DNA from 3 places in the Arthrobacter sp. D1-17 genome. Region 1 is predicted to be linked to each of the others. Evidence: riboswitches for the same ligand, from Rfam matches in the RefSeq annotation. Region 1 holds a riboswitch; each other region holds the start of a gene.
What was found. Region 1 has a riboswitch for S-adenosylmethionine ahead of M1E01_RS01375 (DUF1737 domain-containing protein). Riboswitches for the same ligand answer to the same signal wherever they lie in the genome.

Region 1 (10,155 bases):
ACCAGGATCCTGCCCGGGTGCCCGCCGCTGTACACCGAGCCGTAGGGATCGGCGCCGATCACCTCCACGTGGCCGGCCGACATCTCCTTCAGGTACCGCCCGTTCCCGGTGATGGTTCCTCCCGTGCCCACCCCGGCCACGAAATGCGTGATTTTGCCTGCCGTCTGGTCCCAGATTTCCGGCGCGGTCCCCTCGTAGTGCGCCCTCGGGTTGGCCGGGTTGTCGAACTGCAGGGGACGCCAGGCGCCCGGAGTCTCGGCCGTGATGCGGGCGGCCACAGCTCTTGCATTGGCCGGAGAGTCCGAGGGCGCGCTCCAGTCGGTGAACACCACCTGCGCCCCGTACCGCTGCAGCGCCTCGAGTTTTTCGGATGAGATGGAATCCCCCGTCACCACCACCACGGGATGCCCGGTCAGGGCCCCGATCAGCGCCAGCCCGATCCCGGTGTTCCCCGACGTGCTTTCCACGATGGTGCCGCCTGGCTGCAGGTCCCCGCTGCGCTCGGCCGACCGCACCATGCTCAGCGCCGTCCGGTCCTTGATGGAACCGCCCGGGTTCTCCGATTCCAGCTTCACGAAGACAGTTCCGGGAAGTCCCCGGCTGAGGGTTTCCAGGGGCACGAGGGGCGTTGAGCCCACGCGGGCCAGCACCGCTTCGGCGTCGACCCCTCCATCAGTGGCCGGGGCAGTATGCCGTGGCTGTCGGTTCCCGCCTGTGGTGATGCCCATGCCTCTCCGCCCGATCTTTCCCGTCAGTGACTTTCTTCATGAGGCGCCAGCCGAAGCGCAGGCAGGTTCGGCAGGAGTTTCCGCAGCGCCTCTTGTCCGCGCTCCAGCAGCACTGCCGCCGGCAGGTGCTCCGTGAGAAGCCCGGACAGGCAGTCCACGACGGCGGCCGTCCCCGTGCCAAGCGGCCGCACCTCGGCGCCGGACCCCCTTCCTCCGGTTTCCGCCTCCCGGGCCCGGTCCAGCAGGTACGCCGCCGTCAGGGCCTCGATGACGAGCAGCTCTTCGGCGGCCTGTACCGACCGGTCCAGCTGCTGGAGCGCCAACGGCGCCAGCGTCGAGTGGTCCTCCACGTCGGCGGAGAGGGTGGGTGCACCGAGTGTGGCCGGCGCGGCAAGGAACTTCAGCTCGGCAAGCAGCCCGGCGGCGGAGTACCACAGCAGGCCCGGCAGCTCCTCGAAAGCCAAAGGCATGCCGCTCCGGGCCGCCGCCAGGTTCAGTTGCCGGATGAGCCGCTGCGGCGGGTAGAGCTTGGCGATGCGCCGCTCGCTGCTGATGCCCAGATGCGCCAGCCCCAGCCGCAGCGCCTCGAAGGCCAGCGCCAGCTGCATCGGCTGAAAATTCCCGCCGGAGATCATCCGACCCGAGTCCAGGTCGGTCAACGGATTGTCGCCGCGGCCGTTCAGCTCCACCTCAAGGGCTTCGGCGAGGGCTGTGACCTGGGCACGGAACGCTCCATGCGTCTGCGGTGCGGCACGGAATGACAGCGCATCCTGCACGGAGGCCTGACGATCGGGATCTTCGAGCCAGCCACCCCGTACCAGGTTCCGCACGTTCGCCGCCGCGATGCGCTGGCCGTCTACCGCCTTGGCCGACTGCACCGCCGGCGAAAAGGGACTGAGGTTCGCGCCGCCGTCGTACCTTCCGGTCGCCTCCAGCGACAACGCGAGGGCGGTGTCCGCAAGGTCCGCCAGCTGCTGCAGGCGGCCGAGCGCCAGCGCTCCGGCGCCGATGGAATATGAGTTGGCGCTAACGAGGGCGAGGGCCTCGCCGGGCGCAAGCACCAGCGGCTGCAGTCCCGCCGCGGCGAGCGCCGCGGCGCCGGAAATGGTGCTGCCGTCGGGCGCCAGCGCCTGGCCTTCCCCGATGGCGACGGCGGCAACAGCGGCCAGCTGCGTGAGGTCGGAGGATCCCACCGAGCCCGCGCGGGGGACGGCGGGCACCACTCCACGGTTGAGCAGCTCGGCGTAGAAACGGGCCGTTTCCGGGCGGACACCGGAGCCGCCGCGGGTGAAGCCGATCAGCCGCGCCAGGATCACGGCACGGAGTTCTTCCGGGGCAAGCAAGGCGCCGATTCCGCTGTGGTGGTACCGGACCACCTGAACCTGATAGTCGAGGATGGACTCTTCCTCCACAGCAGTGTCCCTGCCAGAGCCCAGCAGTGTGTTGAGCCCGTACACGCTGTGTCCGGAGTCGATGGCGGCCTGCACCACTTCACGGGACAGGCTGATCAGGTCCAGCGCGTCGGCGCTCAGGACAACCTCGACCGAGGGATCGGACGCCGCCCTGGCCACATCCGCAGCCCGCACATGCGCCGTGCCGATCAGGAACATGCCGGACAGGAAGGTGCCGGTTCCAGTTCCCGGCTTCAGGTCTTCGGGTCCTCCGGTCTCTGTCATGGCACTGGAACTGGCATGGCACTAGAAGTCCAACAGGTTCCGGCGGAGGCCGCCGTCGCCGTAGCTTGTCCGCAGCAGGTTGCGCCGGCGCAGCTCCGGTGCCAGTTTGTCCAGCACTCCGTGCACGGTGGCAGGATCCACGAAGCCGGAAAACAGGAAGCCGTCGCCGCCCACCGCTGCGCCGGTTTCCGCCAGGTAGTCTGCGATTTCCCCGGCCGTGCCAATGATGCTGTCGCCGGCTCCGCCGCTGCGTGCCTGCAGGATCTCGCGGAGGGTGGAGCCGGGCGGGGCCGCTTTGGAGAAGTGCTCCAGGGTGCCCTGGTTGCTGTTGGTGGTCAGCTCTGGGAGCGGCTCGTCCAGGTCAAACTGCTTGAAGTCGATGACGGAGAGGTAGGAGATGGAGTTGAGCTGGCTGTCGATGTCCCGCTGCGTCAGTTCCTTCCGCGCGGTCCGCAGTTCCTCTGCTTCCGCCGTGGAACCGACGACCGTGGGTTTGAGCACGAACAGCACCTTGACGTCATCCGGGTTCCGGCCTGCCCTGGCTGCCTCAGCCCGGATGGAGTCGCGGTAGGACTTCATGCCGTCTGCCCCGCGGGCGAGCGCAATAGCGACGTCCGCGTTCCCTCCCGCGAACGCTTTGCCCCGCGGCGACGCCCCGGCCTGCACCAGCACGGGCTCCTCGGGCAGGGGCGCCGTGTTCAGCGGCCCGCGCACCTTAAAGAATTGGCCGCTGTGGTGAATGGGGCGCACCTTGGTGTAGTCGGCGAAGATTCCGGCCCGGGAATCCTCACTGATCGCGTCCGGTGCCCAGCTGCGCCACAGTTTCCGTACCACCTCCACAAACTCCTCCGCCTTCTCATAGCGGAGGTCGTGCTCGATCTGCTGGTCCAGCCCGTAGTTCTGGGCGGCGAGGTCGCTGCCGGAGGTCACCACATTCCAGCCGAGCCGGCAGTTGGAGAAATGCTGCAGCGTGGCCAGCAGCCGGGCCGCCGTGAACGGCGGGTAAAAAGACGCACTGACGGTGGGAACGATGCCCAGGTGCTCCGTGGCGGACAGCAGGTAGGGCACGAGGGCCAGCGGATCGTGCTTGGGCGCAAAGGAGGCCTGCGCCAAGGACACCTCGGCTGTTCCACCGTAGGTGTCCGGCACGGTCAGGGAATCCTCGATGATGAACAGGTCCAGCCCGGCCCGCTCGAATTCCCGGACGGCGTGCTGGTACAGCGCCGGTTTTTTCCAGTCGTAGCCGATCCCGTAGCCCGGCGTCCCCCAGCCCTGAACCCCGAACCCGTGGCCCACAAACCACCCAAAGTGCAGCATGGGTCCGACTGCAGCGATGTTCGACTCATTCACTGATGCCTGGTTTCGTCCGGCGTTGCGGCGGTTCATCTCCCGTCATTATGCACCCGGGCCGGTGCTTTGTAACCGCAGGGTGCTGTTCCGTGCGTTACGGAACATGACGACGGCGCCGGTGCGCGCCGCCGTCGTCGGTGTTAGTTTTTGGGGGAGTAATGAGTACCGGCACCAAGCCCTGACTGGCCGGTCGGCAACCCTCCCTCGCGGCGGGGTGCCTCAGGTGAATACTCGGCATATCGACCACTTCGAGCTGCAAGCGTGAGAGAAGGAGATCCGTCATGACGGAAGCCCCCGCCAGCATCACCCTGCCATCCCAGCAGGGTACATCTGAGGACAAGCTTGCCTACCGCCTGATTACAGGACCGGACAACCGTGCCTTCTGTGAACGCATTTCCCAGGCGCTGGCTGAAGGCTATGTGCTGCACGGCAGCCCTACGGCCGCCTTCAACGGCAGGGACGTGATCGTGGCGCAGGCCGTCATCCTCCCGCTCGCCGTCGCCACCGCCGACGCTGCGTTCGCCACGGCAGTAGACCAGCTGGACTCTGACGAGAACCTGGACGCGGAAGCATTCGAGGGGCACGCATGAGCTACGCCGGCGACCTCACCCCGCAGGAGGCATGGGCAAAGCTCGAGGAAGGCGCCGTCCTGGTGGACGTGCGCACCGAGGGCGAATGGGCCCACATCGGCATCCCGGAAACCAAGGCTACCGAGAATGACCCGCTGTTCATCCAGTGGACCTTCCCCGGCGGCATCCCCAACCCCCACTTCATCGAGCAGCTCCGGCAGCAGGCGCCGGAGGACCCGGGCACGGAGCTCGTGTTCCTGTGCCGTTCCGGCCAGCGCTCCGTCGCCGCAGCCATCGCCGCCACCCAAGCGGGCTTCATCTCCTACAACGTCCTTGAGGGGTTTGAGGGCGAACCGGACCGCTATGGCGAGCGCACCGTGAACGGCTGGAAGAACCGCGGCCTGCCGACCAATTTGGGAAAAATCTAAGTGTCCTTCAATCAGGATGCTGCCGGCTGGAGCCCCGAGACCCAGGCCGTACGCGGCGGGCTGGACCGCACCAACTTTCAGGAGACCACGGAGCCGATCTTCCTCAACTCCGGCTTCGTTTACGAATCGGCGGCGGCAGCTGAGCGGGCATTCACCGGCGAGGACGAACGCTTCGTCTATTCCCGCTACGGCAACCCGTCCGTCGCCACCTTCCAGGAGCGTCTGCGCCTCCTCGAAGGAACGGAGGCATGCTTCGCAACCGCCTCGGGCATGTCCGCGGTGTTCACCGCCCTGGGCGCGCTGCTCGGAGCGGGAGACCGTGTGGTGGCTGCCCGGTCGCTGTTCGGCTCCTGCTTTGTCATTTTGAACGAAATCCTGCCGCGCTGGGGCGTGGAAACCGTCTTCGTGGACGGGCCGGACCTCGAGCAGTGGCGGGACGCCCTGTCCACCCCGGCGACGGCCGTCTTTTTCGAGTCTCCCTCCAACCCCATGCAGGAGATCGTGGACATCGCCGCGGTCAGCGAACTGGCCCACGCCGCCGGCGCGAAAGTCGTCGTCGACAACGTCTTCGCCACGCCGCTGCTGCAGCGCTGCGGCGAACTCGGAGCGGATGTGGTGGTCTACTCAGGCACCAAGCACATCGACGGCCAGGGCCGCGTGCTGGGCGGCGCCATCCTGGGCACCAAGGAGTTCATCGACGGGCCAGTCAAGCAGCTCATGCGGCACACCGGCCCGGCCCTCTCGGCGTTCAACGCATGGGTGCTCACCAAGGGCCTTGAGACCATGGCGCTGCGGGTCAACCACTCGTCGGCCACGGCGCTGCGCCTGGCCGAATGGCTGGAGGGCCAGCCCGCCGTCAGCTGGGTCAAGTACCCGCTGCTCAAGTCCCACCCGCAGTACGGGCTCGCCGCGAAGCAGATGAAGGCCGGCGGCACCGTGCTCACCCTGGAACTCGCGACGACGGCCGGCCGGTCAGGCAAGGACGCCGCCTTTGCGCTGCTGGACTCCCTGAAGATCATCGACATCTCCAACAACCTCGGCGACGCCAAGACCCTCATCACCCACCCTGCCACCACAACCCACCGGGCCATGGGTCCTGAGGGCCGGGCAGCCATCGGGTTGAGCGACGGCGTGGTGCGGCTGTCAGTGGGGCTGGAGGATCCGGAGGACCTGATCGCGGACCTCGAGCAGGCGCTCAAACAGGTCTGAGGTCCATCCTCAGGGCTCGGCCTGGACAGTGAGCCTTACCTCTACCTCGTCGCCGGCGGCAAGCTGTGCAGCCGCCCGGACGGATTTTTTTACGGGCAGCAGATAGGAACCGCTGTGAGCGTCGGGGAACAGGGAGGTCTGCCAGGACTGGCCCCCGGCCTCGGCGCTAACCTTCACCGACCCGAACCCCTTCCGGAACGCCGCGGACTCCTCCCGGATTTCCTCGGCGACCTCCACGGGCAGCGTCAGGAAGTGCCACCCTGCCTCGCCCGGGTAAAGCCACACCTCTGCGCGGAATGAGTACCAAGTCGCCACGGTCCGAGTATGGCACTCTCACAGAGATTTGTTGGATTTCGTGAGAAGCCCAAACTAAAGAACCGGCGGAGCGACCAGCAGCTGTGCCGAAGGCCTCCGGCGGCCCACCGACGTGCCCGTCGATGCGAGTGCTGGTGGGTTTCCCGCTTCCTGGCGCGAACGGGCAGTTGAGGCCCCAGACCCGTCGCGCACTGGGTGCTTAAGTGCCCGCTCGCGCTTCCGGGCGGTGCTTAAGTGCCCGCTCGCGCTTTAGGCCCGGGAACTGGGACAGGGATCAGGACTGGCGCACGTGCACCAGCTCGGGCACCGGAGCGGGATCCGCCTCCGGGTCGCTGCCCGTTCCCCGCATGGTGGCCCGCACAGCGTGCGCGACGACGGCACCCAGCCCGCCGTCGTCGGGCGATGCTTTCTCAGTCACAACCTGCCGGACGCGCCGCTGCTCCTCAGCCCCGGTGCCGCGCTCAAAGACTGCGGCGATCCCGTTGCGCACAAGTTCAACTTCACCCTGCTCGGCCAGCACGGGTTCGACGTAGTCCACCAGGGAATTCACCACGTCGGCGGCAGGCGCCGGGCGGAAACTGCCGAAGTCCAGCAGCTCGCCGCACAGACCGAATTTACTCGCCTGCCAGGATGCCATCCGCAGGAGAACGGTAGGAACGGGGCAAGGCTCGACCCCTGCACGCCATTCCCGTACCGCAGTTTCCACGAGGGCGCGTACCAGAACGGCTATGAGGGCCGCATCCTCAGCGCGGAGGCAGACATCGGCCACCCGGACCTCGACTGTGGGATGGTTGCGGGAGAGCCGGGCGTCGAAATAGATCATCCCTTCGTCCAGCATGACGCCGCTCTCCAGCAGGCGCTTCACCACCCTGCGATAGGCGGAAATACTGCCGAAGATGGCGGACGGGCCCGACGTCGGCCACCGGTTCCACGCCTGTGTCCGGTAACTCTCGAACCCCGTTTCCATGGAGTTCCAGAACGGGGAGTTGACGCTGAGGGCCATGAGCACGGCCAGCTTGTCCCGGATCCGGTCCAGGACCGCCACACCTTCCTCCGGCGACTCAATGTAGGTGTGGACGTGGAATCCACAGGTCAGCTGTTCCTGCGCTGTAAGCCCGAACCGCTCCAGCATGCGGGCATAGCGGGCATCCGGCGTGGTATGGCTCGCCAGCGCCAGCGGCGAGGTGGCCAGCGCAGCGACACGGGCTCCCTGTTTGAGCGCCGCCTGGTCCGCCATGGCCCGGCCGGCACGGATCTGGCGGAGCAGCTCCTCCCGGTCCAGACACGGACGGGTCTGCGTCTCGATCTGCTCGAGTTTGAGTTCAGCGCTCAAGCCCATTTCGTCCTCGTCGAAGGGGGCCCCACCGTCTGGCTCCAGCAGCCGGGGCTTGTCCGGCGCATCATCGGCTGCAAGTTTTCGGCCGGCGAGCAGCGCATCGGCGAGCGCAAGTGGCTCGCCGGTCCGGGGATCTACGATCAGCAGTTCTTCCTCGACCCCAAAAGTCCGCATGCGTACATTGTCCGTCAGACTAGCCAAAACGTCCCCGACATGACGAAGCGCGAACGTACAGTTAAGGCCCTCGAATTCATTGTTTCGAGGGCCTTAACTGCCCGTTCGCGCTCGACGGCGGGGCTTAAGTGCCCGTTCGCGCTCGACGGCGGGGCTTGAGTGTCCGTTCGTGCCCGGGTTGGGCGATGGGTCAGTCCTGGAAGTACTCGATCTTTGCGCCGATTGTGTTGAGCCGCTCGGCCAGGTCCTCGTAGCCGCGCTCGATGACGTAGATGTTGCGCAGCTCGGACACGCCCCGGGCCGCGAGCATGGCCAGCAGCAGGCACGCCGCCGGCCGGAGCGCAGGCGGGCAGCCCACCTCGGCGGCACGCCAACGGGTGGGGCCGTTCACGTAGATCCGGTGCGGATCCAGCAGCTGCACCCGCGCCCCGAGCTTGTTCAGTTCCGTAAGATATATGGCCCGGTTCTCATAGACCCAGTCGTGGATCATAGTCTGGCCCTCCGCGTTGGCGGCGATCACGGCGAAGAACGGCAGGTTATCAATGTTCAGCCCGGGGAAGGGCATGGGGTGGATCTTGTCTTCGGGTGCCCGCAGCTCGGAGGGCCTGGTGGTGACGTCCACCAACCGGGTCCGGCCGTTGCGGGCCACGTACTCGCCCGAAACCTCAAGCTTCTGGCCCATCTGTTCCAGAGTGGCCAGCTCGATCTCCATGAACTCAATCGGCACCCGGCGGATGGTCACCTCGGAATTGGTGACGACGCCGGCGGTGATGAGGCTCATCGCCTCGATGGGATCCTCGGAAGGGAAGTACTCGATGTCATCGTCGATGGACGGCTTGCCGGTGATCTTCAGCGTCGTGGTGCCGACGCCGTCGATCTTGACGCCGAGCCGCTCGAGGTAGAAGCAGAGGTCCTGGACCATGTAATTGGGGCTGGCATTGCGGATAACGGTGGTGCCGCTGCGGTGGGCGGCAGCCATGATGGCGTTCTCGGTGACAGTGTCGCCACGTTCAGTGAGCACAAAAGAACGGTCGACGCCGTCCGCCACCGGCGCCTGCACCGTGTAGAAACCGGCGCTGGCCTGGACGGACAGTCCAAACTGGCGCAGCGCCTGCATGTGCGGCTCTACGGTCCGGATCCCGAGGTCGCATCCGCCGGCATAGGGCAGCCGGTATTCCTCGGCCTCGTCCAGCAGCGGACCGAGAAGCATGATCACGCTGCGGGTACGCCGGGCGGCCTCAACGTCCATGGACTCCAGGTCCAGGATGGCGGGCCGGCGGAGCCGGAGGCTGTTGTCATTGAGCCAGGTGCATTCGACGCCGATGCTCGAGAGCACCTCAACGATCCTGTTGACCTCCTCGATGCGTGCCAGGCGGCGCAAGGTGGTGGTGCCGCGGTTGATGAGGCTGGCACACAGAAGCGCCACCCCGGCGTTCTTGCTGGTGTTGACGTCAACAGAGCCGGAGAGGGTTTGGCCGCCTTCCACGCGGAGGTGGGTCATCTGGGACTTACCCAGCTGCACGATGCTTTGGCCGAAGATTGCCTCCAGCCGCTGGAGCATTTTCAGGCTCAGGTTCTGCTTGCCCTGTTCCATGCGGGCAACGGCGCTTTGGCTGGTTCCCAGTTCGGAAGCGAGCTGTTCCTGGGTCCAGCCCTTTTGCCCGCGGGCGTCGCGGAGCATGAGGCCAACTTGTTCGGCTGTCTGCTGAGTCATGCACCAAATATATCATTTATGAGTTACCGCTCGCGGGAAGGGCGAGTATCGGTCCGATATCGACCTGTGCCTACCCGCCTGATGAGATGATAACCCTGCTGACTTTTGATCGGCGGACCTGGCCAGCACATGGTTGTCAGCTGCCGAGAGGCAGTACTGCGCCTGGGCAAAGACTCCTGCAACGCCGGGCGGAGCGTGAGGTTACCCTTGACCTGACCGCCTGGCGGGAGCAAGCTAGCGCTAGCGGTTAGCGGCCACGATGAGGAAGTGGGAGGCCGCCATGTCCATTTTTAGATCCGCCGCGTTCCGCAGAACGCGCCCGTCCAGGCAGCAGGTCAGCGCCCTGGTGTCATTCGTTGTCGCGACTACTGTTGGATTCGTCCCCGGTCCCCGCCTGGACGACGGAACGCCCCCGGCCCCGCCGTCATCCATCACCCAGCCGTCGGCCATCATCCCGCCGTCGGCACCCTCTTCCGCTCCTTCGTCGACGGCCTCCGGTCCTTCGCCTTCCGCTACTGGCGCGCCCACCCCGACCCTGCAAGCGCAGCCGACTGCCCCCAGGGAACGGAATCCGAGAGCGCTCGGAAACGACGTGTCCTGGCCGCAGTGCAACAAGACGCTTCCCGAGAACCCCGCCTTCGCAATCATCGGCGTGA
Region 2 (10,155 bases), 1.2 Mb from region 1:
CGGCCCCGACCTGGAAGTGGCGCCGATCCAGGCTGCCGCGGAAGCAACGGACACCGCCATCGACTGCGGCTTGGCCGGCACCGTCATGCGTTTCGTGCCGCCTCTGGCGGCGCTCCGTAACGGCGTGGCAGTGTTCGACGGCGATCCCCACGCCCGGGAGCGCCCGATGGGAACCATCATCGAGGCCCTCACTGGGCTCGGCGTCACCGTCCGCGGCGAGGACGACGGGACACCCTCCTCGCTGCCCTTCCGAGTGGAGGGCTCGGGCGAAGTCCAGGGCGGGCACCTGGTCATCGACGCAAGCGCATCATCGCAGTTTGTCTCTGCACTGCTGCTGGTGGGCGCACGCTTCACCGAAGGGCTGCATCTCGAACACGCAGGTCCCTCCGTGCCCAGCCTGGATCACATCAACATGACTGTGGCGGTCCTGCGCGGCGTCGGTGTGGACGTGGACGATTCCACCCCAAACCACTGGATTGTGAGCCCGGGACCCATCCGGGCCTTCGATGAACGGATTGAGCAGGACCTCTCCAACGCCGGCCCCTTCCTGGCGGCTGCCCTGGCCTCCGGCGGGACGGTGCGCATTCCGGACTGGCCGGAACACACTACGCAGGTGGGCGACCTCTGGCGGACTATCCTGGCGGACATGGGCGCCACCGTAACGCTCGACGGCGGCACCCTCACCGTCACAGGCGGCCCGGGGATCCAGGGGGCGGAGTTCGCTGAAACCAGCGAACTGGCACCAACAGTGGCAGCGCTCTGCGCTCTTGCCAACGGACCGTCCCGGCTCAGCGGCATCGCGCATCTTCGCGGCCACGAAACTGACCGGCTCGCAGCCCTGGTCACTGAAATCAACCGCCTCGGCGGGGATGCAGAAGAGACCGACGACGGCCTGATCATCCGCCCGGCCAAGCTCCACGGCGGCGTGGTTCACAGCTACGCGGACCACCGGATGGCCACTGCCGGGGCGATCCTGGGCCTGGCAGTCAGGGGCGTTCAGGTACAGGACATCGGCACCACCGCCAAGACCATGCCAGACTTCCCGCAGCTGTGGGCGGACATGCTGGCGCAGGGCAGTACCACAGACGCCGGCGCTACGGGGACCAGCGGTGGCACGGAAGACTGACTCCTGGGACGAATCCGACGTACGTATCCGGCCGAACAAGAAGGGGTCGCGTCCGCGCACCAAGGACCGGCCCAGCCACGACGATGCCGTGACCGGACGCATCATCACCGTTGACCGCGGCCGGTATACGGCCGTCGTCGGCGAGGACTCCGGAAACGAACGGACCGTCATCGCCGCCCGCGCCAGAGAGCTCCGCCGCTCCCCCGTTGTTGCCGGCGACTTCGTGTCCCTTGTGGGCGATGTGTCGGGAGCCCCGGACACCCTCGCCCGGCTCGTGAAGATCCAGGACCGGAAGACGCTGCTGCGCCGGAGCGCCGATGACACGGACCCGGTCGAGCGGGCAGTCGTGGCCAACGCGGACCAGCTCGTGGTGGTTGTTGCCGCGGCGAACCCCGAGCCACGCACCGGATTCATTGACCGTGCACTGGTGGCCGCTTACGACGCCGGCATCGAACCCCTCCTGCTCATCACCAAGGCGGACGTCAAAGACCCCTCGGATCTCCTGGACAACTACCGGCACCTGGATTTCCCGGTCATCATCAGCCGGACGGCCGACTCGGCGGCTTCGGGCATCGACGCCCGCTCGGACGACGGGCTGTCGGCCCGCCTCGACCTGGACGCCGTCTCGCAGATTCGGGCGCATCTGGACGGCAAGGTCACCGTCATGCTGGGACACTCGGGCGTCGGCAAGTCGACCATGGTGAACGCGCTGACCGGTGCCGAACGGGCAACCGGCGGCGTTAACGCCGTCACGGGGCGGGGCCGGCACACGTCGTCGTCCGCCCTTGCGCTGAAACTGGCGGACGCACCGCCCGGCAGCTGGATCATCGACACCCCCGGCATCCGGTCCTTCGGGCTGGCCCACGTGGATCCTGACCGAATCCTGCATTCTTTCCCCGACCTTGAGCCCGGCACTGAAAACTGCGAACGGGGCTGCAAGCACGATGCTGGTGCCGTCAACTGCGGCGTGGACGCCTGGGTCGAGGCCGGGCGGGCCGGACCGTCCGGCCCCGCCCGGCTGGCCTCCCTACGCCGGCTCCTGGGCACTGATCCGCGTGCGGAAGCACAGGAAACAAAGGAACTCGGCACCGTCGGCTGACCCTCTCCGGGTTCCGGCATGCTGACATCCCCGCCCCCGTGGTCCTTTGACGGTAGTTTGGAACCATGAGCCAACCCGCTTCGAACTACAACGATGATCTGCGCCTTGCCCATGTCCTGGCGGATTCCGTGGATGACCAAACCATGAGCCGGTTTAAGGCCCTTGACCTTCAGATCGAAACCAAGCCCGATCTGACCCCGGTCACGGACGCAGACAAAGCCGCAGAGGAGTCAATCCGCGGCCAGCTGTCCAGGTCCCGGCCGCGTGACGCCGTACTCGGCGAGGAGTTCGGCAGTTCCGGGCACGGCTCCCGGCGCTGGATTATCGACCCCATCGACGGGACCAAGAACTTCGTGCGGGGAGTGCCGGTGTGGGCCACCCTGATCGCCCTCGTTGATGAAGGTGAACCGGTAGTGGGCCTGGTCAGCGCGCCGGCACTCGGCAAACGCTGGTGGGCCGCCAAGGGCGCTGGAGCCTACATGGGCCGTTCCCTGGCAGCCGCCACCCGGCTCAGGGTTTCAAACGTCTCGAAGCTCTCGGACGCGTCGCTGTCCTACTCCAGCCTCGGCGGCTGGAAGGAGCGCGGAAACCTGGACGATTTCATCGCGCTCACCGAGGAGGTCTGGCGCACCCGTGCCTTCGGTGATTTCTGGTCCTACTGCATGGTCGCCGAAGGCTGTGTGGACATCGCGTGCGAGCCTGAACTGAATCTGTACGACATGGCCGCACTGGTTCCCATCGTCACCGAAGCCGGCGGCAGGTTCACCTCGCTGGAGGGAACCGACGGGCCCTTCGGCGGCAATGCGCTCGCCACCAACTCGATTCTTCATTCCGAAGTCCTCAGGCGCCTTAACCCGCAACTGGACGATCTGCTTTAGTTCGGCGATACAGCCACTTTTTGGAATATCACGACGGCGGATGCCCGCTCGGGTGGGCAGCCGCCGTCGCAAGTTCGGCTGATTGCGAAAAATAAGAACGCCGTAACAAACCGCTTAACATTCGCGCTGGTCTTTTTCGCCGGCCTGCCGGATGTTCTACGCTCTTTACAGGTCACGAGTGCCAGCGCAAAACCCCGGTTTGCTGGCCGGCAACCCTCCATTCGCGGTGGGGTGCCCCGGGTGACGACCAGGCCGATCCGGAACGGACACGGCAAGCGCGGATCCCCGTCACCAGGGGTCCTTTTCTTAGCGAGGTCCCATGACAACTGCAACCTTCCCTTCCACCGCCGCCGGCCTGATCAACGGTCGTTGTGCCGCTGCCGGACGGCCGCTGGCAGCAGTCACCGGCGCCGAGATCCAAGCCCCGCTGATCCAGGGCGGCCACGTGCGCTACGCCAATCTGGACTACGGAGCCTCCGCCCCGGCGCTGTCCGTGGTTTCCGCATACCTCAACGAGATCCTGCCGTTCTACGCCAGCGTGCACCGCGGTGCCGGATACGCATCGCAGATCAGCACGTCCGTGTACGAGAACGCCCGGAACATCGTCCGTGAGTTCGTCGGCGGCCGCTCCGACGACTCTGTTATCTTTACGCGCAACACTACGGATTCGCTGAATCTGCTGGCGGGCTGCCTGCCCGTGGAAGACCACCACCACACCGGCGAAGTCCTTTATCTGGACATCGAACACCATGCCAACCTGCTGCCGTGGCAGGGTGTTCCGCACCGCAGCGTCGTGGCCTCCGACTCCCTTGAGGACACCGTTGAAAGCCTGCGGGCCGAACTGCGGCACGGCCACGTCAGCCTCCTCGCCGTCACAGGTGCCTCGAACGTCACCGGGGAAATCCTTCCGATCCGCCGCCTTGCGGCGCTTGCCCACGAATTCGGCGCACGGATCGTGGTGGACGCCGCACAGCTCGCCCCGCACCGGCGTATCGACATTGCCGCTGACGACGTCGATTACCTCGCATTCTCAGGCCATAAGCTCTACGCGCCGTTCGGCTCCGGCGTACTCGTCGGACGCCCTGACTGGCTCGACGCCGGAACGCCCCACCTTGCCGGCGGCGGCGCCGTCAGCGAAGCGCGGATCGACGGCGTCAGCTGGACCACCGGTCCGGCACGCCACGAAGGCGGCTCACCCAACGTCCTGGGTGCAGCCACCCTTGCCCGCGCCACCCAAGTCATCGCTGCCCTGGACCAGGAGAGCTGGCACGCCCATGAGGCCGCCATCCGTTCCTTCCTGATGGAAGGCCTGCAGAGGATCGAGGGCGTCACGGTCCACCAGATCTTCGCCGACACCGACCCGGACGACACCATCGGCGTGGTCAACTTCTCGGTGGAAGGGTATGATGCCGGACTTGTGGCAGCCTACCTGTCCGCCGAGCACGGCGTCGGGCTGCGCGACGGCCGCTTCTGCGCCCACCCGCTGCTGAAGCGCCTCGGCTTGCCCTCAGGCTCGCTGCGGGCAAGCTTCGGCGTCGGTTCCCGGCTCGAGGATGCAGAACGCCTTCTCGCCGGCATCGAACAGCTGCGCCGCAGCGGCCTCGGCTGGGACTACGTGGTGGATTCCGGCCGCTGGGTCCCGGCCAACGACTCCCGCACCTACCCGCACTGGGCACCCAACACCCCCGGCACCGCCGGTGCGGCCCCCTGCAACCAGGATTAGCCCTCCGCGCCGGACCGCATACTTCCGCGACTGCTGCGTAGTGTGAGCTGATTGCGGTAGATTCGAAAGGTAAATTTTTCGGCCCTGCCCTAAGGAGACTGCGCGTGGCACGGGGTGGCCCCAAACTCGACCACGGGCGCCGGCAGGAACTTGGACTGAGCTTCCAGGACGGCGGCGAGCATTACCACCGTGTCCGCCCCGGTTATCCTGGTCAATCGGCCGACTGGCTCATCCCCGCCGGCGCCCGCACCGCGGCAGACATCGGAGCGGGAACCGGTAAGTACACGGCCCTGCTCGTGGAGCGCGGCCTGCGCGTCACTGCAGTGGACCCATCGGCCGATATGCTTGAGCAGCTGCGCAGCTCCTACCCTACGGTGGACACTCTGGAGGGAAAAGCTGAGGAAACGGGACTGCCCGGCTCGGCCTTCGATGTCGTCACCGTGGCGCAGGCCTGGCACTGGTGCGACCCGTTGCGGGCCAGCACCGAGATTGCCCGGATCCTGCGGCCCGGCGGCGTTCTTGGCCTGATCTGGAACCAGCTGGACACATCAGTGCCCTGGGTTCACCGGCTCTCACGCATCATGCACGCCGGCGACGTCCACAAGCCGCACTTCCGTCCGCCGCTGGGACCCGAATTCACCGGTCTGGAAAGCCACCTGACCCGGTGGGAGGACCCGGTGACCACGGCTGACATTGTCGAGCTCACCAAGTCGCGGAGCTACTATCTCAGAGCCAGCGCGACCACGCGGGCCAAGGTCACTGCAAACCTCGACTGGTATCTCCACGAACATCTGGGCCACACTGGGGGCGAGCTGCTGCACCTGCCGTACCTCACCCAGACATGGCGGGCCCTGAGGCCATCCGCGCACCGGGTAGGCTTGGATCCGTGAAGACCAGCACGCCATCCTCCTCCATCGAGGACTACGTCAAGGTCATCTACTCTTTCACGGAGTGGCAGGACAAGCCCATCACCTCCACGCAGCTCGCCCAGCGCCTTGGCGTGGCCAACTCCTCAGTCTCGGAGATGGTGCGCAAGCTCAAGGACCAGGGGCTGGTGCTGCACAAGCCGTACAGTGCCATCACGCTCACTCCTGAAGGAGTGCGCCTCGCACTTTCCATGGTCCGCAGGCACCGCCTCATCGAGACTTACCTGGTTCAAGACCTCGGCTATAGCTGGGACGAGGTGCATGATGAGGCCGAACTCCTCGAGCATGCCGTGTCCGATACCTTTATCGAGCGGATGGCAGCGAAGCTGGGCAATCCCACCCGCGATCCTCATGGGGACCCCATTCCATCCGCCGACGGCACCGTGCAGGTTCCGCTTGCGCACCGGATGAGCGAGCTGGATGACGGTCACACCGGCAGGATTACCCGGATCAGCGACGAGAACCCCGACCTGCTGCGGTACCTTGCCGCCGAGCAGATTGACCTGGACTCCGACGTCGAAATCGTGGGGCGCAGGCCCTTCGGCGGCGCACTAATGGTGCGCATCGGCCCTGCAGGGAACAGGCGCAGCTTCGACCTGGCCGACGAAGTCACGTCCGCGCTGTGGGTCCACAGCGACGCGGCTCATCCGGGCTGCCGCATGGCCAGCGCAGGATGAGCGCAGTCCGTCCGGACCACCTCCCGGGGCTGGTTCATCCCGGATGGCTGGTTCAGCCCGTATCTCTGGTTCACGCCTTGTGGCTGGTACATGCCCTATGGCTGGTTCATGCCTTATGAAAGCTCCGGCCTCATGAAGGCTGCGGAAACTGCCGCAGCAGCGGTGAAGGAGCCTGGCAGACGCACTTGGAAGGCCTGGGCAGCCGTTGCTGCGGGAGGACTGTTTGGGAGCGAACTGCGATACGGGCTCGGCGTGCTCTTTCCGGAGCAGGCAGGCAGCGTGCCATGGACAACGCTCACCATCAATGTGGCCGGAAGCTTCATCCTTGGCATGCTCACAACCGTCTGGATCGCTCGCCCGCGAACGGCCTTCTGGCTTCGGGCCGGCATTGGTCCCGGGCTGCTCGGTTCCTTCACGACGTTTTCGGCCCTGGTCGCCTCCGTCGACCAGTTGGCGCGTGGCGGATTCCACGCCGCGTGGATGTCCTACCTGTTCCTGTCAGTCCTGCTGGGACTCGGTGCGGCAGCCTTGGGGTGGAAGGCAGGCAAAGCGATCGCCGGCGAGGGGGGCACGCCGTGACCTCTCTGGTGGTTCCGCTGCTCGTGGGGCTGTTCGGCACTGTCGGGGCACTTCTGCGGTTTGCCGCAGACAGCTGGCTCGCGGGACGGCCCACGCCACGCAGCCATTGGCCGTGGGCCACCCTGACGGTCAATGCCGCAGGGTCCTTCATTATCGGACTTTCCATCGGCCTGAGCAGCACGCTCGGCGCCGAATGGCATGCCGCGCTCACGACCGGTCTCGCCGGCGGGCTCACAACCTTCAGTTCCTGGACCACCGCAACCGTGCGGCTGGTGAGCGAAGCCCGTTACGGCGCGGCGGCACTGAACATCGGCGTCAACCTGCTGGCCGGTCTCGCCGCCGCGGCAGCGGGGATCGCACTGAGCGGCGGTTGACTCCGCCAGCGGGCGCTCCCATACCCTGTTACCGTAAGGTGGACTGTGATGATAAGCAGACGTGATGCGGCTATTGCCCTCGATATACCACTGGAAATGGCACAGCGTCACGGGATTCCCAGCAGGATGACCGAGGCCGAGCTGGGCGAGATCCTGGACAATCCCCCGCAGTGGCTGCTGCAGTCCAGGGAAAACCGTACCGGGCAGAGGCCTGTCTGGGTACACCTGCGCTGTGAGGTCTGCGGTTACACCGAAGCCGCGCGGCCCAAGAAATGGTGGCCCGAGTTCACCTATGTCAGCTGCAGCCACCACAGCCCGGCCGATGTGCCTCCGCCCGCTCCGGGATTCATCCGCAGCGAATTCGACGGCGTTGGCAGCCGTTTCATCGGCATCTCGGACGTTCAGGGCTGACCAGCCGACATTCTGGACTCCCGCGGCCGGTTGCGCGGCGCGGGCATTACATTCCCGGTTGAACAGGCGTAATTTTACGTACGAGGGGCACACTCCTGCCCCTCGTACAAGGGAGTGCGCCATGCCTGACAAGTCACCACATACGCATCAGCAGAAAAAAGCGGGCAAGACCATCAAACAGAAACGCGCGGACAAAAAGGCCAAGGGGCCTCTCGAGGGCCCCGCGGACCCCGTGGCGCATCTGAAGAAGCGTCGGTAACCCACACTGCGCAACCAGGAACGGAGCCGGATTCCGGCTCCGTTTCTGGTGCCTGCCCTCTACCTTTTGCCTGGCCTACCCCAAGTCGTCCATCTCCGCGGGCACGGCCGTGAGCGCCAGCTCGCGGCCGTCCCGAAGGACCACGATGGTCATGGGAACGTCGACGGCATCGGCAAAGAGGAGCTTCTGAAGGCTTTCAGCGTTGCTCACCGGACGGGACCCCGCCCGCAGCAGTACGTCGTCCACCTTCACTCCTGCCGCCTCTGCGGGTGAACCCGCGAGGACTTCGACAACGCGCAGCCCCTCACGCTGCCCGGTGCGGATCACGGCACTGGGGCCGAGTCTGAAGGGTGTGCTGACCACGCCCAGGTAGGCGCGGCGAACCCGTCCGTCGGACAGGAGCGCCGAGATGATCCGCCGCGTGGTGCTGTTGATCGGCACAGCCAGCCCCAGCCCTGCACCTGCCACAGCTGTGTTGATTCCGACAATCCTGCTGCGGGCATCGGCCAGGGCACCGCCCGAGCTGCCCGCATTCAAGGCCGCGTCGGTCTGAATGACGTCCTCGATCACGCGCCGGTTGCGGCCGGCCCACACGGGAATGGCCCTGCCGAGGCCGCTGACCACGCCTGCCGTCACCGACCCATTGAGTCCGAGGGGGTTGCCCACCGCGATGACCAACTGTCCCACGCGGAGCGATTCGGCATCGCCAAACTCGGCGGGCGCCACATGGGGTGCGTGGCCGTGGACCACGGCCAGGTCGGACAGGGGATCAGCTCCCACCAGTTCCACATCGGTGGCGGAGCCGTCTGCAAAAACAGCCCGGCCCTTCTGCGTCCCGGCGACGACGTGGGCATTGGTCAACAGGTACCCGTCCTCGGTGAAAAGCACGGCCGAACCTGCACCGACCCGGAAACGGCCATTCCGCCGGTTGCCGGTCATTTCAATGGCTGCGACATGCGGAGTGACGGTACTCGCGACCCGCATAACGGTTTCGGAATAGGCGTCAAGGGCGTCGTCGCCCCTGTCGGGATCTGATGGCTGTGCCGGCGTCCTAGACATGGCGCGCCTCCCTTGGCGGTTCGATCTGGTGCACGTTGCGGTGCTTTATCAGGTCAACCCGCCCGGCCGCCGGCCTAGTCCCCAAAAGCCTACGCCGTTGGTGAACAGCACGGCTCCGCTCCCCTGCCGTCGCAATCGAAGACACGCTGGCTTAAACAGCAGCAGCCCGGACCTGGGTCCGGGCTGCTGCTTCAGGATTTATAACGTGGAGATGGGGGGAATTGAACCCCCGTCCGATGTCGTGTTGTCAGGGCTTCTCCGGGCGCAGTTTGCGTCGGATTTTCTCGGCCCCAGCCATGCTGCAAACAGCTGGCTGATCCGGGCCCAGTCATCTAAGAGTCCCGCTTACCCCGATGACGGGGGCAAACAGCAGTGGCTATCTAAATGACGCCAGGATCCGGGGCGATAGCAACCTCGGGCTGACGGACTGTCTTACTGCTTAGGCAGCAAGAGCGAAGTCAGTGCGCTTAGATTCGGCACTTATTGGTTTGCAGAAAGCGTTTACGAGATAATTCTGCATCCTCGGCCCGCTTCACCTGTCGCGACTAACATCGTCGAAACCGATCATCCCCATATTCTGTTACCAAACCGGCTGGAACCTGAACCCCTGCCGGACTATCAATCATAACGCATCCCCGCGTCGGAAAATTTCCTACCTGCGGTTGCGCTCCCGCATGGTGCGGAGCGCCTCACGCTTGTCCTGCTGTTCACGCAGGGTCTGGCGCTTGTCATACTCCTTTTTACCGCGGGCAATGCCGATCTCGACCTTGGCGCGTCCGTCCAGGAAGTACAGCTGCAGGGGCACCACGGTGAAGCCGGACTCCCTGATCTTGTGGGAAATCTTGATCAGCTCCTCGCGGTGCAGCAGGAGCTTACGGCGCCGCCGGGCTGCGTGATTGGTCCAGCTTCCCTGGTTGTATTCGGGGATGTGGATTCCCTCCATCCACAGCTCATCGTTGTAGAAGGTGCAGAACCCATCCACCATGGAGGCATGGCCCTCGCGGAGGGATTTCACCTCGGTGCCCATCAACGCTATCCCGGCCT
Region 3 (10,155 bases), 1.6 Mb from region 1:
TGGTCCACATTCAGCAGCGGCACCCGCTGCTGAATGTGGAGATGCTCAGCGCCACCCGCAAGGTCAGCCAGAACAGGTCCGGGGTGGACCTTGAAGTGGTGGTGGGCCGGAACGAGGTCAGCAACGCGCAGCCGATCTTCCTGACGAACTACTTCCTCAGGCTCTACGCGAGCACCGGCTACGCCGCGGAGCGGGGGCTTCCGGAAACGCTCGACGGCCTGGGGCAGCACGGCTTCGTCTCTTACGTCGAATCGGCGCTTCAGGTGGCGGAGCTTGGCCACCGCTCTTCCCAGCTGCCGATGCCGAAGTCCAGCTTTCAGGCCACGAGTGTCTTTGCCCAGATCGAGGCAGTGCGCCAAGGCGCGGGCATCGGGCTGCTCCCGAATTTCATGGTGGCAGGAAATCCGGAGTTCGTTCCGGTGCTCCCGGACGACTTCCAGCGCCAGGTGCCGATTTGGGCGGTGGCCCGGCCCGAGGCGCTGCGCTCCGCCCGGGTGCAGGCCGTGATCGCAGCGCTGAAGGAAGAGGCGGACGGGCGTCAGAGTCTCCTGGCTGCCTGAGCCCAAGGACCTCAGGCCCGGAAGAGCCGCCGCACCACGTAACCGGCGGCCAGCGCGTCGAGGCCCTCGTTGATCTCGGCCAGCGGCCGCGTATCGGTGTGCAGCAGCCCAACGGGCAGCCGGCCCTCCCGCCAATACTTCAGGTACAGCGGGATGTCCCGGTCCGGCACGGCATCGCCCATGTACGAGCCGAGCAGGCGCTTGCCGGCCCCGGCGAACTGCAGGGCGGGCACCGTGAGCTCTGCGGAGGGATGCGGCAGGCCGACCGAGACCACCGCCCCACCACGCGTCACGTGCTCGAGGCAGGACGCGATCACCCGGGCGGATCCCACTGCCTCGATGGCTGTGTCCACACCGTCGCCGGTGGCATCCGCAATCAGCCGGGCCGCGTCCTCAGGCGTGCCGACGGCGGTCGCCCCGCATTTCAGGGCGAGCTCATGCTTGCTCGTGTTCGGGTCAATGGCGATCACGGCGGATGCATCGGCAAGCGCGGCCGCCATGACAGCGGAAAGGCCAACGGCGCCCAACCCGAAAACGGCCACAGACTGCCCTGCCTGGACCGCGGCGGTGTTCATGACGGCACCCATTCCGGTGAGTACAGCGCAACCGAACATGGCCGCAACCGTGTCGGGGACGTCGTCGTCAATGACCACTGCCGATTCGCGGGCAACCACGGCGTAGTCTGCGAAGGCAGAGACCCCCAGGTGGTGGTTGATCCGCTCCCCCGTTGGCGTGCGCAGCAGCGCCTCCCCGTGCAGGAGGTCACCCGAGCCGTTGACTTCCGCCGCCCGGTGGCACAGCGCCGGCCGCCCGGCCTTGCAGGCACGGCACGCGCCGCAGCTCGGAACGAACACCAGGACAACGTGGTCGCCCACCGAGACATCCTCGACCCCCTCCCCGACTGCTTCTACGCGCCCGACGGCCTCGTGTCCCAGTGCCATGGGAAGCGGCCTGACGCGGGAACCGTCCACCACAGAAAGGTCCGAGTGGCACAGGCTTGAGTAGGAGATGGCGATGCCGAGCTCCCCGGCACGCGGTTGCGGCCGGTCCAGCTCCTCAACACGGAGCGGATGTGCTTCCGCATAGCTGGTTCCGGAGCCGACGGTGGAATAAAGGACAGCTGCTTTCATTGCAATTCCTGACTTCGCCTGAGGTGCGACGCCAACTGCCCGGGCCGCGTGGTCGCGGGTCCGGGCAGCTGGTCTGCGGTTTTGTCGCATAAGGTGCTGGCGCTTGGGTCGTTGCGCCACTTCTGTGATGCCGGCTCCTGGCCGCTATTTCTTGGCGGCCGCCAGAAGGTCCGCGGTGCCCTTGGCGTCTGCGGCATCCACGTCGTGGAGCGAGATGCCGCGGGTTTCCTTGAGGAAGAATACCGAGACAGCGGTCACGATGCAGGCTCCGAGCAGGTACAGCGCCACCGGAGTGGAGGACTTGAAGTTGCTAAGCAGTGCGGTGGCGATGATCGGTGCCAGCGAACCGGCGACGATCGAGGTCACCTGGTAGCCCAGGGAAACTCCCGAGTAGCGCATCCGGGTCGGGAACATCTCGGCCATGATGGAGGGCTGCCCTGCATACATAAGCGCGTGGAACAGCAGGCCAATTGTGATAGCGGCCAGGATGACGATGTCGTTTCCGGTGTCCATCATGGGGAAGGCGAAGAAGCCCCAGGTCCCGCCGAGGACGGCGCCTGCCATGTAGACGGGTCGGCGGCCGAAGGCGTCGGACATCTTGCCGACGAGCGGGACGGCGCAGAAGTGGATGAAGTGCGCCACCAGGAGCAGCAGGAGGATCCGGGACGTGTCCGTCTGGACGACGACCTTCAGGTAGGTGATGGAGAATGTCACGACGAGGTAGTACAGGATGTTCTCGGCAAAGCGCAGGCCCATGGCAGTGAAGACACCGCGCGGGTAGCGGCGGAAGACTTCCGCCACGCCGTAGCCCTTCTTCTCGACTGTGACTTCCTTGCGGGCCTCGATGAAGATCGGGGCGTCCTGGACCTTGGTGCGGATGTAGTAACCGACGATCACGATCACTGCGGACAGCCAGAAGGCGATACGCCAGCCCCAGCCGAGGAAAGCTTCCTGGGACAGCGTGGACGACAGGGTGAACAGCACGCCGGTCGCCAGGAGGTTACCCATGGGAACGGCGGACTGCGGCCAGCTGGACCAGAAACCGCGGGACTTGTTGGGGCTGTGCTCGGCAACGAGCAGCACGGCGCCGCCCCATTCCCCGCCGACGGCGAAGCCCTGAACGAAGCGCAGGAAGACCAGCAGCGCCGGAGCCCAGTAGCCGATTTGCGCAAACGTGGGCAGGCAGCCCATGAGGAAGGTGGCGACGCCCACCAGGATGATGCTCAGCTGCAGCAGCTGCTTGCGGCCGAACTTGTCCCCGAAGTGGCCGAAGACGATGCCGCCGATGGGACGGGCCACGAACCCCACCGCGTAGGTCACGAATGCGGCGATGATGCCGTCCAGTTCCGTGCCCGAATTGGGGAAGAACATCTTGCCGAACACCAGGGTTGCTGCAGAGGCATAGAGGAAGAACTCATACCACTCAACCACCGTGCCGGCCATGGAGGCCGTGACGACTTTCCTCAGGCCCGAGGCCTTAATATCGGTTTCCTCTACGCGCCTTGCGGCGGAGTTTTCCGTACTCATGTATCACTCCTTAGGCGTCTTCGTCGACGCGACACCACTGGGACCAGTCTTTGGCGAACGCGTGTGAGGTACACCACGAAACACCGATTCACATGAGTATGGTCTGCAATTGCCGGCAGGCTCAACGACAATTAGTGCAGAACGCATCTGCAAAAATGCACACCAGCGCGTTCCCCTACCCGCCAGTAGGGGCGTGTTAGGCCCCGTTCAAAAGCGCACGGCCGGTGGTCAGTCCAACAGGTGTGCGCGCAGCTGCTCATTGAGCTGCCCGATCTCCGTCAGGAAGCCGTCATGGCCGATGGGGGCTTCAATGACGTGCACGTCCACATCCCCGGGCAGGGCCTCGGCGAGCGCACAGGACTGCGACGGGAAGTAGAGCCGGTCGGAATCGACGGCGGCGACAAAAAAATCGGCGGTCGTGCGGGCCAACGCTTCCTTCAGCGTCCCCCGTCCGCGGCAGATGTCATGGCTCATGAGAGCTTCGGTCAGGGCAATGTAGCTGTTGGCATCGAAGCGGCGGACCAGCTTGTGCCCCTGGTGGTCCAGGTAGCTTTCCACCTGGTACCGGCCCCGGGCTCCGAGGGCATCAGCCTGAAGCGGGGATTCGTTGCCCTGGGCGTTCCGGCCAAAGCGGAAGTCCAGCTCGTGCGCCGAACGGTACGTAATGTGGGCGATCCGGCGGGCGAGCGCCAGGCCGGCCTCAGGCAGCGGCCCCCCGTAATAGTCGCCGCCGTTGAAGTTGGGATCCTGGCGGATGGCGAGGGTCTGGGCCTGCGCAAAGGCAATCTGTTCGGCCGTGCTGCTCGCACCCACGGAAATTACGCCGCAACGCCGAACCCGGTCCGGGTAGCTGACCGCCCACTCCAGCGCCCGGGCGCCGCCCATGGAACCACCCAGGACCGCGAACCAGCTGCTGATGCCCAGCTGGTCTGCCAGGCGCGCTTCGGCAGCTGTGGAATCGCGGAGGGTCACCAGGGGGAACCGGGATCCCCACGGCTTGCCGTCTGGAGCTTCCGACGACGGCCCGGTGGATCCGTAGCAGCCGCCCAAGATGTTAATGGAGACCACGAAAAATTTGTTGGTGTCCGCCGGTGCGCCCGGGCCCGCCAGCTGCTCCCACCAGCCTTCTTCAGCACCTGCCTGGCCGCGAGTCACATGGGTGTCCCCGGTGAGGGCATGCTCCACCAGGATGGCGTTGGAGCCGTCTGCGTTAAGTGTCCCCCAGGTTTCGTAGGCAAGGGTGACCTCCGGGAGAAAGCCGCCGGCCTCCAGCTTGAGGCTGCCGATGTTTGCGTACCGGAGCGTGCCGTCGAGTGCAGACCCCTCCGAAATAGTGCTGCCAGACGCGTCGGTACGGGTTGCCGAGATCGTCATTGGGATACCTCTTCTACGCGCTTGCCTGCCGCCAGTTGACCGCGGGCCAGGTCTTCACCCGGGGCACCCCGCCGCGGAAGGAGGGTTGCCGGCCAGCAAGCCGGGGCTGTTGCTGGCACTCATGACCTTGAACCAGCTTACGAAACGGGCGGCCGCCTTCGCGAAGATTATGACGCCTATGTGACTCCCTGAACCGAAGCTCCAGGGGTAGGTGCGGCACGGAAGGACCACTGGAATCCACGCTTCGTAAGGGCTTCAACGGGTGTTAGGCAACCCTTAGCTGAGAGCCGCGTCACAAGATGCCAAGATGAGGGCATGCGCATGGATCACGTCTCTTACGCCTGTGAACACGATGGCCTGGCTGCCACCACTGAACGTATCGCGTCCGCCCTCGGCGTTGAAGCCGTAAAGGGTGGAGTACACCCCCGTTTCGGGACCCGAAACATGATTATCCCGCTCGCCGGGCACAAATACCTTGAGGTCGTGGAGGTCCTGGACCACCCGGCGTCGGACAAGGCGCCTTTCGGTCAGGCTGTGCGGGCCCGCTCGGCCGCCGGCGGCGGCTGGATGGGCTGGTGCGTCGAAGTGGACGACCTTGCCCCATTTGAGGAGCGTCTCGGACGCGCCGCCGTCAATGGCAACCGCAAGTTCCCCGACGGCCGCGAACTCATCTGGAAGCAAATCGGGATTTTGGGGCTCATTGCGGACCCGCAGGTCCCGTACATGCTGAAGTGGGAAGGCGACCCCTCGCTGCACCCGTCCAACGCCTATGACAGCAACGTCAAGATGTCCAGCCTTACCATCGCCGGCTCGGCCGAACGTGTCACGGAATGGCTCGGCGAGCCCGTGGAAAGGCCCCTCGAGGACGTGGCGGTGAACTGGGTGGCTCCGCACGGAACCCCTGGCATCCTGTCGGTCACGTTCGAAACCGCCGCCGGCGCTGTGACTATCTGATGCAGTAACTGTCTGATGCAGTAACCATCCCGGAAGCCTGGCAGCTTGCTGCCACCACACTTCGGCCGCCATCAGCGGGTGCCAACGTCGCCACCCGCCGATGGCGGCCGAATCATTTACTGGCCCAGTCCGACGGCTTTTCCAAACAGGCTGAAGCCAACAAAGGCCACGATGTCCAGCAGGGCGTGCGCCACAACGAGCGGCATCACCCTGCGCGTCCTGGTGTAGATCCAGGCGAAGAGCACGCCCATGACCGCGTTGCCGATGAACGGCCCGAAGCCCTGATACAAGTGGTAGCTGCCGCGGAGCATGGAACTGGCGAAGATGGCCAACGGAAGGGACCAGCCGAACTTTCCGAAGCGGTCCAGCAGATAGCCCACCACAATGACTTCCTCCACGATGGCATGCCGCATGGCCGAAAGGATCAGGACCGGGATGGTCCACCAGTAGGCGTCCAGGGCGCTGGGGATAATGGCTGTGGTGATGCCCAGCGCGCGCCCTGCCGCATACAGGCCCAGGGAAGGAATGCCAATCAGGGCCGCCAGGCCCAGCCCTTGCAGCAGATCCCGTCCGGGGCGGGCAAGATCGAAACCCAGCCTGTGGAATGCCGAGCCGCTCTCATAGCCCGTTCCGGTTTTCGTTTGCCTCTGCTCGGTCATGAAGTAGATGACAAGCAGGACCGGCACCAGCGCGAAGATGATGTCCAGGAGCTGGTACGTCAGGTCGAAATACTCGCGGGTGCTTTGGGAACGGTTCAGCGTGGAGGTGCCCTCGGCCAGGGGTGCCCGGGTCATCTTGTCCAGCAGCTGCACTACTGAGTACACCGCTGACTGCCCCAGTGACAGCCCCAGGACGATCCAGACTTCGATCCGCAGACGACGGCGGGAGGGAACCAGCATGTTCCTATCTTGCCTTCAGTTGCTCGTACTTTCCTGTTGAAGCACGCTCCGCCTGCGTCCGCCGGCCGAATTAAGCCAGCCGGGTCCGTGGCGTTTCCGGCGCTACGATAACTTCCGTGCCGATTGCTTCGAAGGCGGCCTTGTCCTCAGGCGAGATACCGGAATCGGTGATCAGCCGGGTGAATTCATAGCCGTCCATCGTGGCGAAGGCGCGGCGTCCCACTTTGGAGGAGTCGGCTAGGACGTAGGACATGCTGGCGCGGCTGGCGAGCAGTGCGTTGACCGAGGCTTCGCCCTCCCCAGTGTTGGTGGGCCCCACCACCGGATCGATGCCGTTCACACCGATGAAGGCGATATCCAGCACTACCCGCTGCATGATGATGTCCGTGTAGGGCCCCACCAGCTCATAGGAGCGCGGGTTCAGGACGCCGCCCGTCACCATGACCTTGATGTTCGGCCGCACCGCCAGTTGGCCGGCAATGTTGATGGCATTGGTGACCACCGTGAGCGTGGGCTGGTTGGAGGGCGCATTGATGTCCTCACGCGTCGCCAGGATCTGGGCGAGGGCCGTGCTGGTGGTGCCGCCGCAGAGTCCGATAACCATGCCCGGGGAGATCAGTGCCGACGCCGCCAGTGCAATCTGCTGTTTGGCAGCCGCGTGGTCGTCCCGGTTGTACCGCCCAGGAAGGTCGTAGGCCAGTGCTCCGGTGGTGGCCCCTCCCCGGGTGCGGGTTAGCAGCCGCCGCTTGGCCAGGCTGTCCAGGTCGCGCCGGGCGGTGGCGGGCGAAACCCCTAGCCGTGTGACGATTTCCTCCACCTCAACCTGCCCCGTTTCGGCAAGGAGGTCCAGTATTGCCGTCAGACGGTCGGTGCGGGTCAATGCATGGGCCTTTCGAGGATCCGAACGTCAACAAAATGACGTTTTCTGATTCTAACAGACCCTAAAAAATCACATAGCGCCAGTTCTATCGGCTAGCGGGCGCGGACTCCCGCCCGCCACACGGCGTGCGTGAGCGGCATTCCGGGCCGGTAGGCAAGGTGCGTGGCTGACGGGGCATTGAGCAGATGCAGGTCAGCCCGGTGCCCGACGGCGACCGACCCTACCGCCCGCTCGCCGTCGACGTCGTTCCCGGCCTCGCGCCCCAGGGCGAGGGCGCCCCCGTACGTCGCCGCGCGGACGGCTTCGTGGACGCTGAGTCCCATCTGCAGCACAGCGGTGGTCACACAGTATGCCATGGAACTCGTGTAGGACGTTCCGGGGTTGCAGTTAGAGGCGAGCGCAACCGGGACGCCGGCATCCAAAAGGCGCCGCGCCGGTGCGAGGGGCTGGCGGGTGGACAGATCGCAGGCCGGCAGGCAGGTCGCCACGGTGCCGCGTACACCGGAACCCGCCGCCGCGTCCCAGCCGGACCAGCTGGCCGACAGGGCATCGACATCCTCGCCGGACAGGTAGTTCACATGGTCCACGCTGGCGGCACCGAACTCTGCAGCGAGGCGGACTCCCGGCCCGGGGCCCAGCTGGTTGCCGTGGACGCGCAGCCCGAGGCCAGCGTCGCGGCACGCCTGCAGAACCCGCCGCGACTGTGCTTCGGTAAAGGCTCCCCGCTCGCAGAACACGTCAGCCCACGAGGCATAGGGGCGGACGGCATCCAGCATCGGGCCGCAGACGAGATCTGTGTAAACGTCAGCGTCCACGCCGGCGGGCACCAGGTGTGCGCCGAGGTAGGTGACTTCGTCTGCCACCGTGGCCGCGATCCGTGCACTCCGAGCTTCCTGCTCCACGTCCAAGCCGTACCCGGTCTTGGTTTCCAGGTAGGTGGTGCCCTGCGACACCGCCTCCGCCACCCGGCCCAGCGCAAGCCGCGTCAGGTCATAGTCCCCCGTGCTGCGCGTTGCCTTCGTGGTGACGGCGATGCCGCCCGCACTGTACTCCTCCCCCGCCATCCGGGCCTCAAACTCGGCGGTGCGGTCGCCCGCGAAGATCAGGTGGGTGTGGGAATCCACCCAGCCTGGCAGGAGCGCCCGGCCGCCGGCGTCGAAAACCTCGTCTGCTGCCGGAGCCTCCTCAACGGGTCCCAGCCACGCGATCCGTTCCCCCTCGATCACGAGGGCGGCGTTCCGAAGAATTCGCTGCTCCCGGTCCTGGGTCATCAATTCGCCGACGTTGGTAAGAAGGATGCTCATGGCTCCATTCTTCAGCGCCGGATGGACCAGCGCGTCGCAGCCAGAGCGTCTGCCGTCCGGGATTCCGGACTGCTTCCCGGATCAGATCCCAAGCCAGCAAGGATTTGGGCAGCAGCGAGTTCGGCCATCGCAGCGGAGGTCTGGAATCCGTACCCGCCCTGGCCGGCGAGCCAGTAAAAACCGGGAGCTTCGGCGTCGAATCCTGCCACCGGGATGCCGTCCGCCGCCTCAGTGCGCAGCCCCGTCCAAGCTGTCCGGACAGCGTTGATCCCCACCGTGGTCAGGGTGTTGAGGCGGGCAATGAGCCGCTCCACGTCGCCCGGGAAGGGCCGTGCGTCCTCTGCTGCGCTGGCGACATGCTCGGACGGTGAGATCAGCACGTCCGCACCCTCCCGGCGGAAGTAGAAGGAGTGGTCCGCCGCCGCCACCATCGGGGCGCCCTCAGGCAGGGAACGCTCGACGGCGACAATCGCCGCAGTGCGGCGGTAGGGCTGGAGTCCGAGCTTCTCCACGCCACATACAACTGCTACATCGTCTGCCCAGGCCCCAGCTGCGTTGACGAGGACACCGGCTTGGAAGGCTTCCTGACCGGCGCCAATCTCCCAGCCGCTGCCGAGGCGCTGGGCCGAATGCAGCCCGGCCCCGGTAAAGATGTCCACCCCTCCGGCCTCGGCACGCGCTCGGTGTTCCTCCAACAGGAGCGGTGCGTTGCAGGCGAAGGAACCGGTGTCCAGGCCGGCCGCGGAGAAGGCATCCGGCGCCAGGACCGGACACAGCCCGAGGGCTTCAGTGTGGCTGATCATGCGCATCTGTCCGCTCGCTTCAGCCCGAACAGTTTCCTCATCACCGATGAGCATGAAGCTCCGCGGCGCGAGGACCGGCTCGGGAAGGCCGGCGTCCCGCTCTGCGATGAGCTCCAGTGTGCGGATGGTGAGCTCCTGGACGACGGGCGGGCCGTAGCTGGGGATCAGCTGCCGTGCCGAGCGGGAGGACGTGTGATACGCCAGCTGGTGCTCGGCTTCGACCAGCGCCACCCTGCACCGCCCGTCGAGGGCCGACGCCAGGGACAAACCGGCGATCCCGCCGCCAACAATTACCACGTCATAGGTTGCTGCCATGGCTCCATCCTTACAGATGGGCAGGAGCTATTCGCCAGTGCAGAAGCTATTCACCTGTGCAGGAGCTATTCGCCACTGCAAGACCTATCCGACGGCGTTGCGGCTCTTCACGAATGCCTGGACGCAGGTTTCGACGTCGTCGGTGCTGTGCGCAGCCGACAGCTGCACGCGGATGCGGGCGGCGCCCCGTGGCACGACGGGGAAGCTGAAAGCGGTCACGAAGACGCCGTGCTGGAGCATCTGGTCCGCGATTTTCGCAGCCAGGACGGCATCGCCGAACATCACCGGAACGATCGCGTGCTCGCCGTCGAGCAGTTCAAAGCCCTCCTCCGTCATCCGGCGCCGGAACAGCCCGGCGTTCTCGAAGAGCCGGGCGCGCAGCTCGGCGGACGTCTCCACGAGATCCAGG

Region 2: another riboswitch for S-adenosylmethionine. It lies ahead of M1E01_RS07030 (aminotransferase class V-fold PLP-dependent enzyme); the one in region 1 lies ahead of M1E01_RS01375 (DUF1737 domain-containing protein).
Region 3: another riboswitch for S-adenosylmethionine. It lies ahead of metX (homoserine O-acetyltransferase MetX); the one in region 1 lies ahead of M1E01_RS01375 (DUF1737 domain-containing protein).

Annotation. Positions count from the first base shown of each region.
Region 1 covers NZ_CP096382.1:297,894-308,048, reverse strand. Annotated here, with positions in the region: gene M1E01_RS01390 (PLP-dependent cysteine synthase family protein) at 1-728, opposite strand, end outside; gene M1E01_RS01385 (aromatic amino acid ammonia-lyase) at 752-2,338, opposite strand; gene M1E01_RS01380 (NtaA/DmoA family FMN-dependent monooxygenase) at 2,426-3,721, opposite strand; SAM riboswitch class IV at 3,909-4,022, shown strand; gene M1E01_RS01375 (DUF1737 domain-containing protein) at 4,036-4,344, shown strand; gene M1E01_RS01370 (rhodanese-like domain-containing protein) at 4,341-4,751, shown strand; gene M1E01_RS01365 (O-succinylhomoserine sulfhydrylase) at 4,752-5,960, shown strand; gene M1E01_RS01360 (DUF1905 domain-containing protein) at 5,970-6,275, opposite strand; gene M1E01_RS01355 (glutamate--cysteine ligase 2) at 6,550-7,785, opposite strand; gene M1E01_RS01350 (UDP-N-acetylglucosamine 1-carboxyvinyltransferase) at 7,976-9,499, opposite strand; gene M1E01_RS01345 (hypothetical protein) at 9,740-10,027, opposite strand; gene M1E01_RS01340 (hypothetical protein) at 10,092-10,155, shown strand, end outside.
Region 2 covers NZ_CP096382.1:1,501,051-1,511,205, reverse strand. Annotated here, with positions in the region: gene aroA (3-phosphoshikimate 1-carboxyvinyltransferase) at 1-1,126, shown strand, start outside; gene rsgA (ribosome small subunit-dependent GTPase A) at 1,110-2,225, shown strand; gene hisN (histidinol-phosphatase) at 2,291-3,103, shown strand; SAM riboswitch class IV at 3,274-3,387, shown strand; gene M1E01_RS07030 (aminotransferase class V-fold PLP-dependent enzyme) at 3,423-4,826, shown strand; gene M1E01_RS07025 (class I SAM-dependent methyltransferase) at 4,931-5,716, shown strand; gene M1E01_RS07020 (metal-dependent transcriptional regulator) at 5,713-6,429, shown strand; gene M1E01_RS07015 (fluoride efflux transporter FluC) at 6,562-7,008, shown strand; gene M1E01_RS07010 (fluoride efflux transporter FluC) at 7,014-7,382, shown strand; gene M1E01_RS07005 (hypothetical protein) at 7,431-7,793, shown strand; gene M1E01_RS07000 (S1C family serine protease) at 8,128-9,111, opposite strand; RNA gene ssrA (transfer-messenger RNA) at 9,315-9,683, opposite strand; gene smpB (SsrA-binding protein SmpB) at 9,764-10,155, opposite strand, start outside.
Region 3 covers NZ_CP096382.1:2,868,899-2,879,053, forward strand. Annotated here, with positions in the region: gene M1E01_RS13385 (LysR family transcriptional regulator) at 1-560, shown strand, start outside; gene M1E01_RS13390 (zinc-dependent alcohol dehydrogenase family protein) at 572-1,690, opposite strand; gene M1E01_RS13395 (MFS transporter) at 1,835-3,217, opposite strand; gene metX (homoserine O-acetyltransferase MetX) at 3,446-4,591, opposite strand; SAM riboswitch class IV at 4,604-4,718, opposite strand; gene M1E01_RS13405 (VOC family protein) at 4,907-5,545, shown strand; gene M1E01_RS13410 (CPBP family intramembrane glutamic endopeptidase) at 5,662-6,444, opposite strand; gene M1E01_RS13415 (DeoR/GlpR family DNA-binding transcription regulator) at 6,515-7,324, opposite strand; gene M1E01_RS13420 (amidohydrolase family protein) at 7,417-8,628, opposite strand; gene M1E01_RS13425 (NAD(P)/FAD-dependent oxidoreductase) at 8,640-9,746, opposite strand; gene M1E01_RS13430 (glycine C-acetyltransferase) at 9,831-10,155, opposite strand, start outside.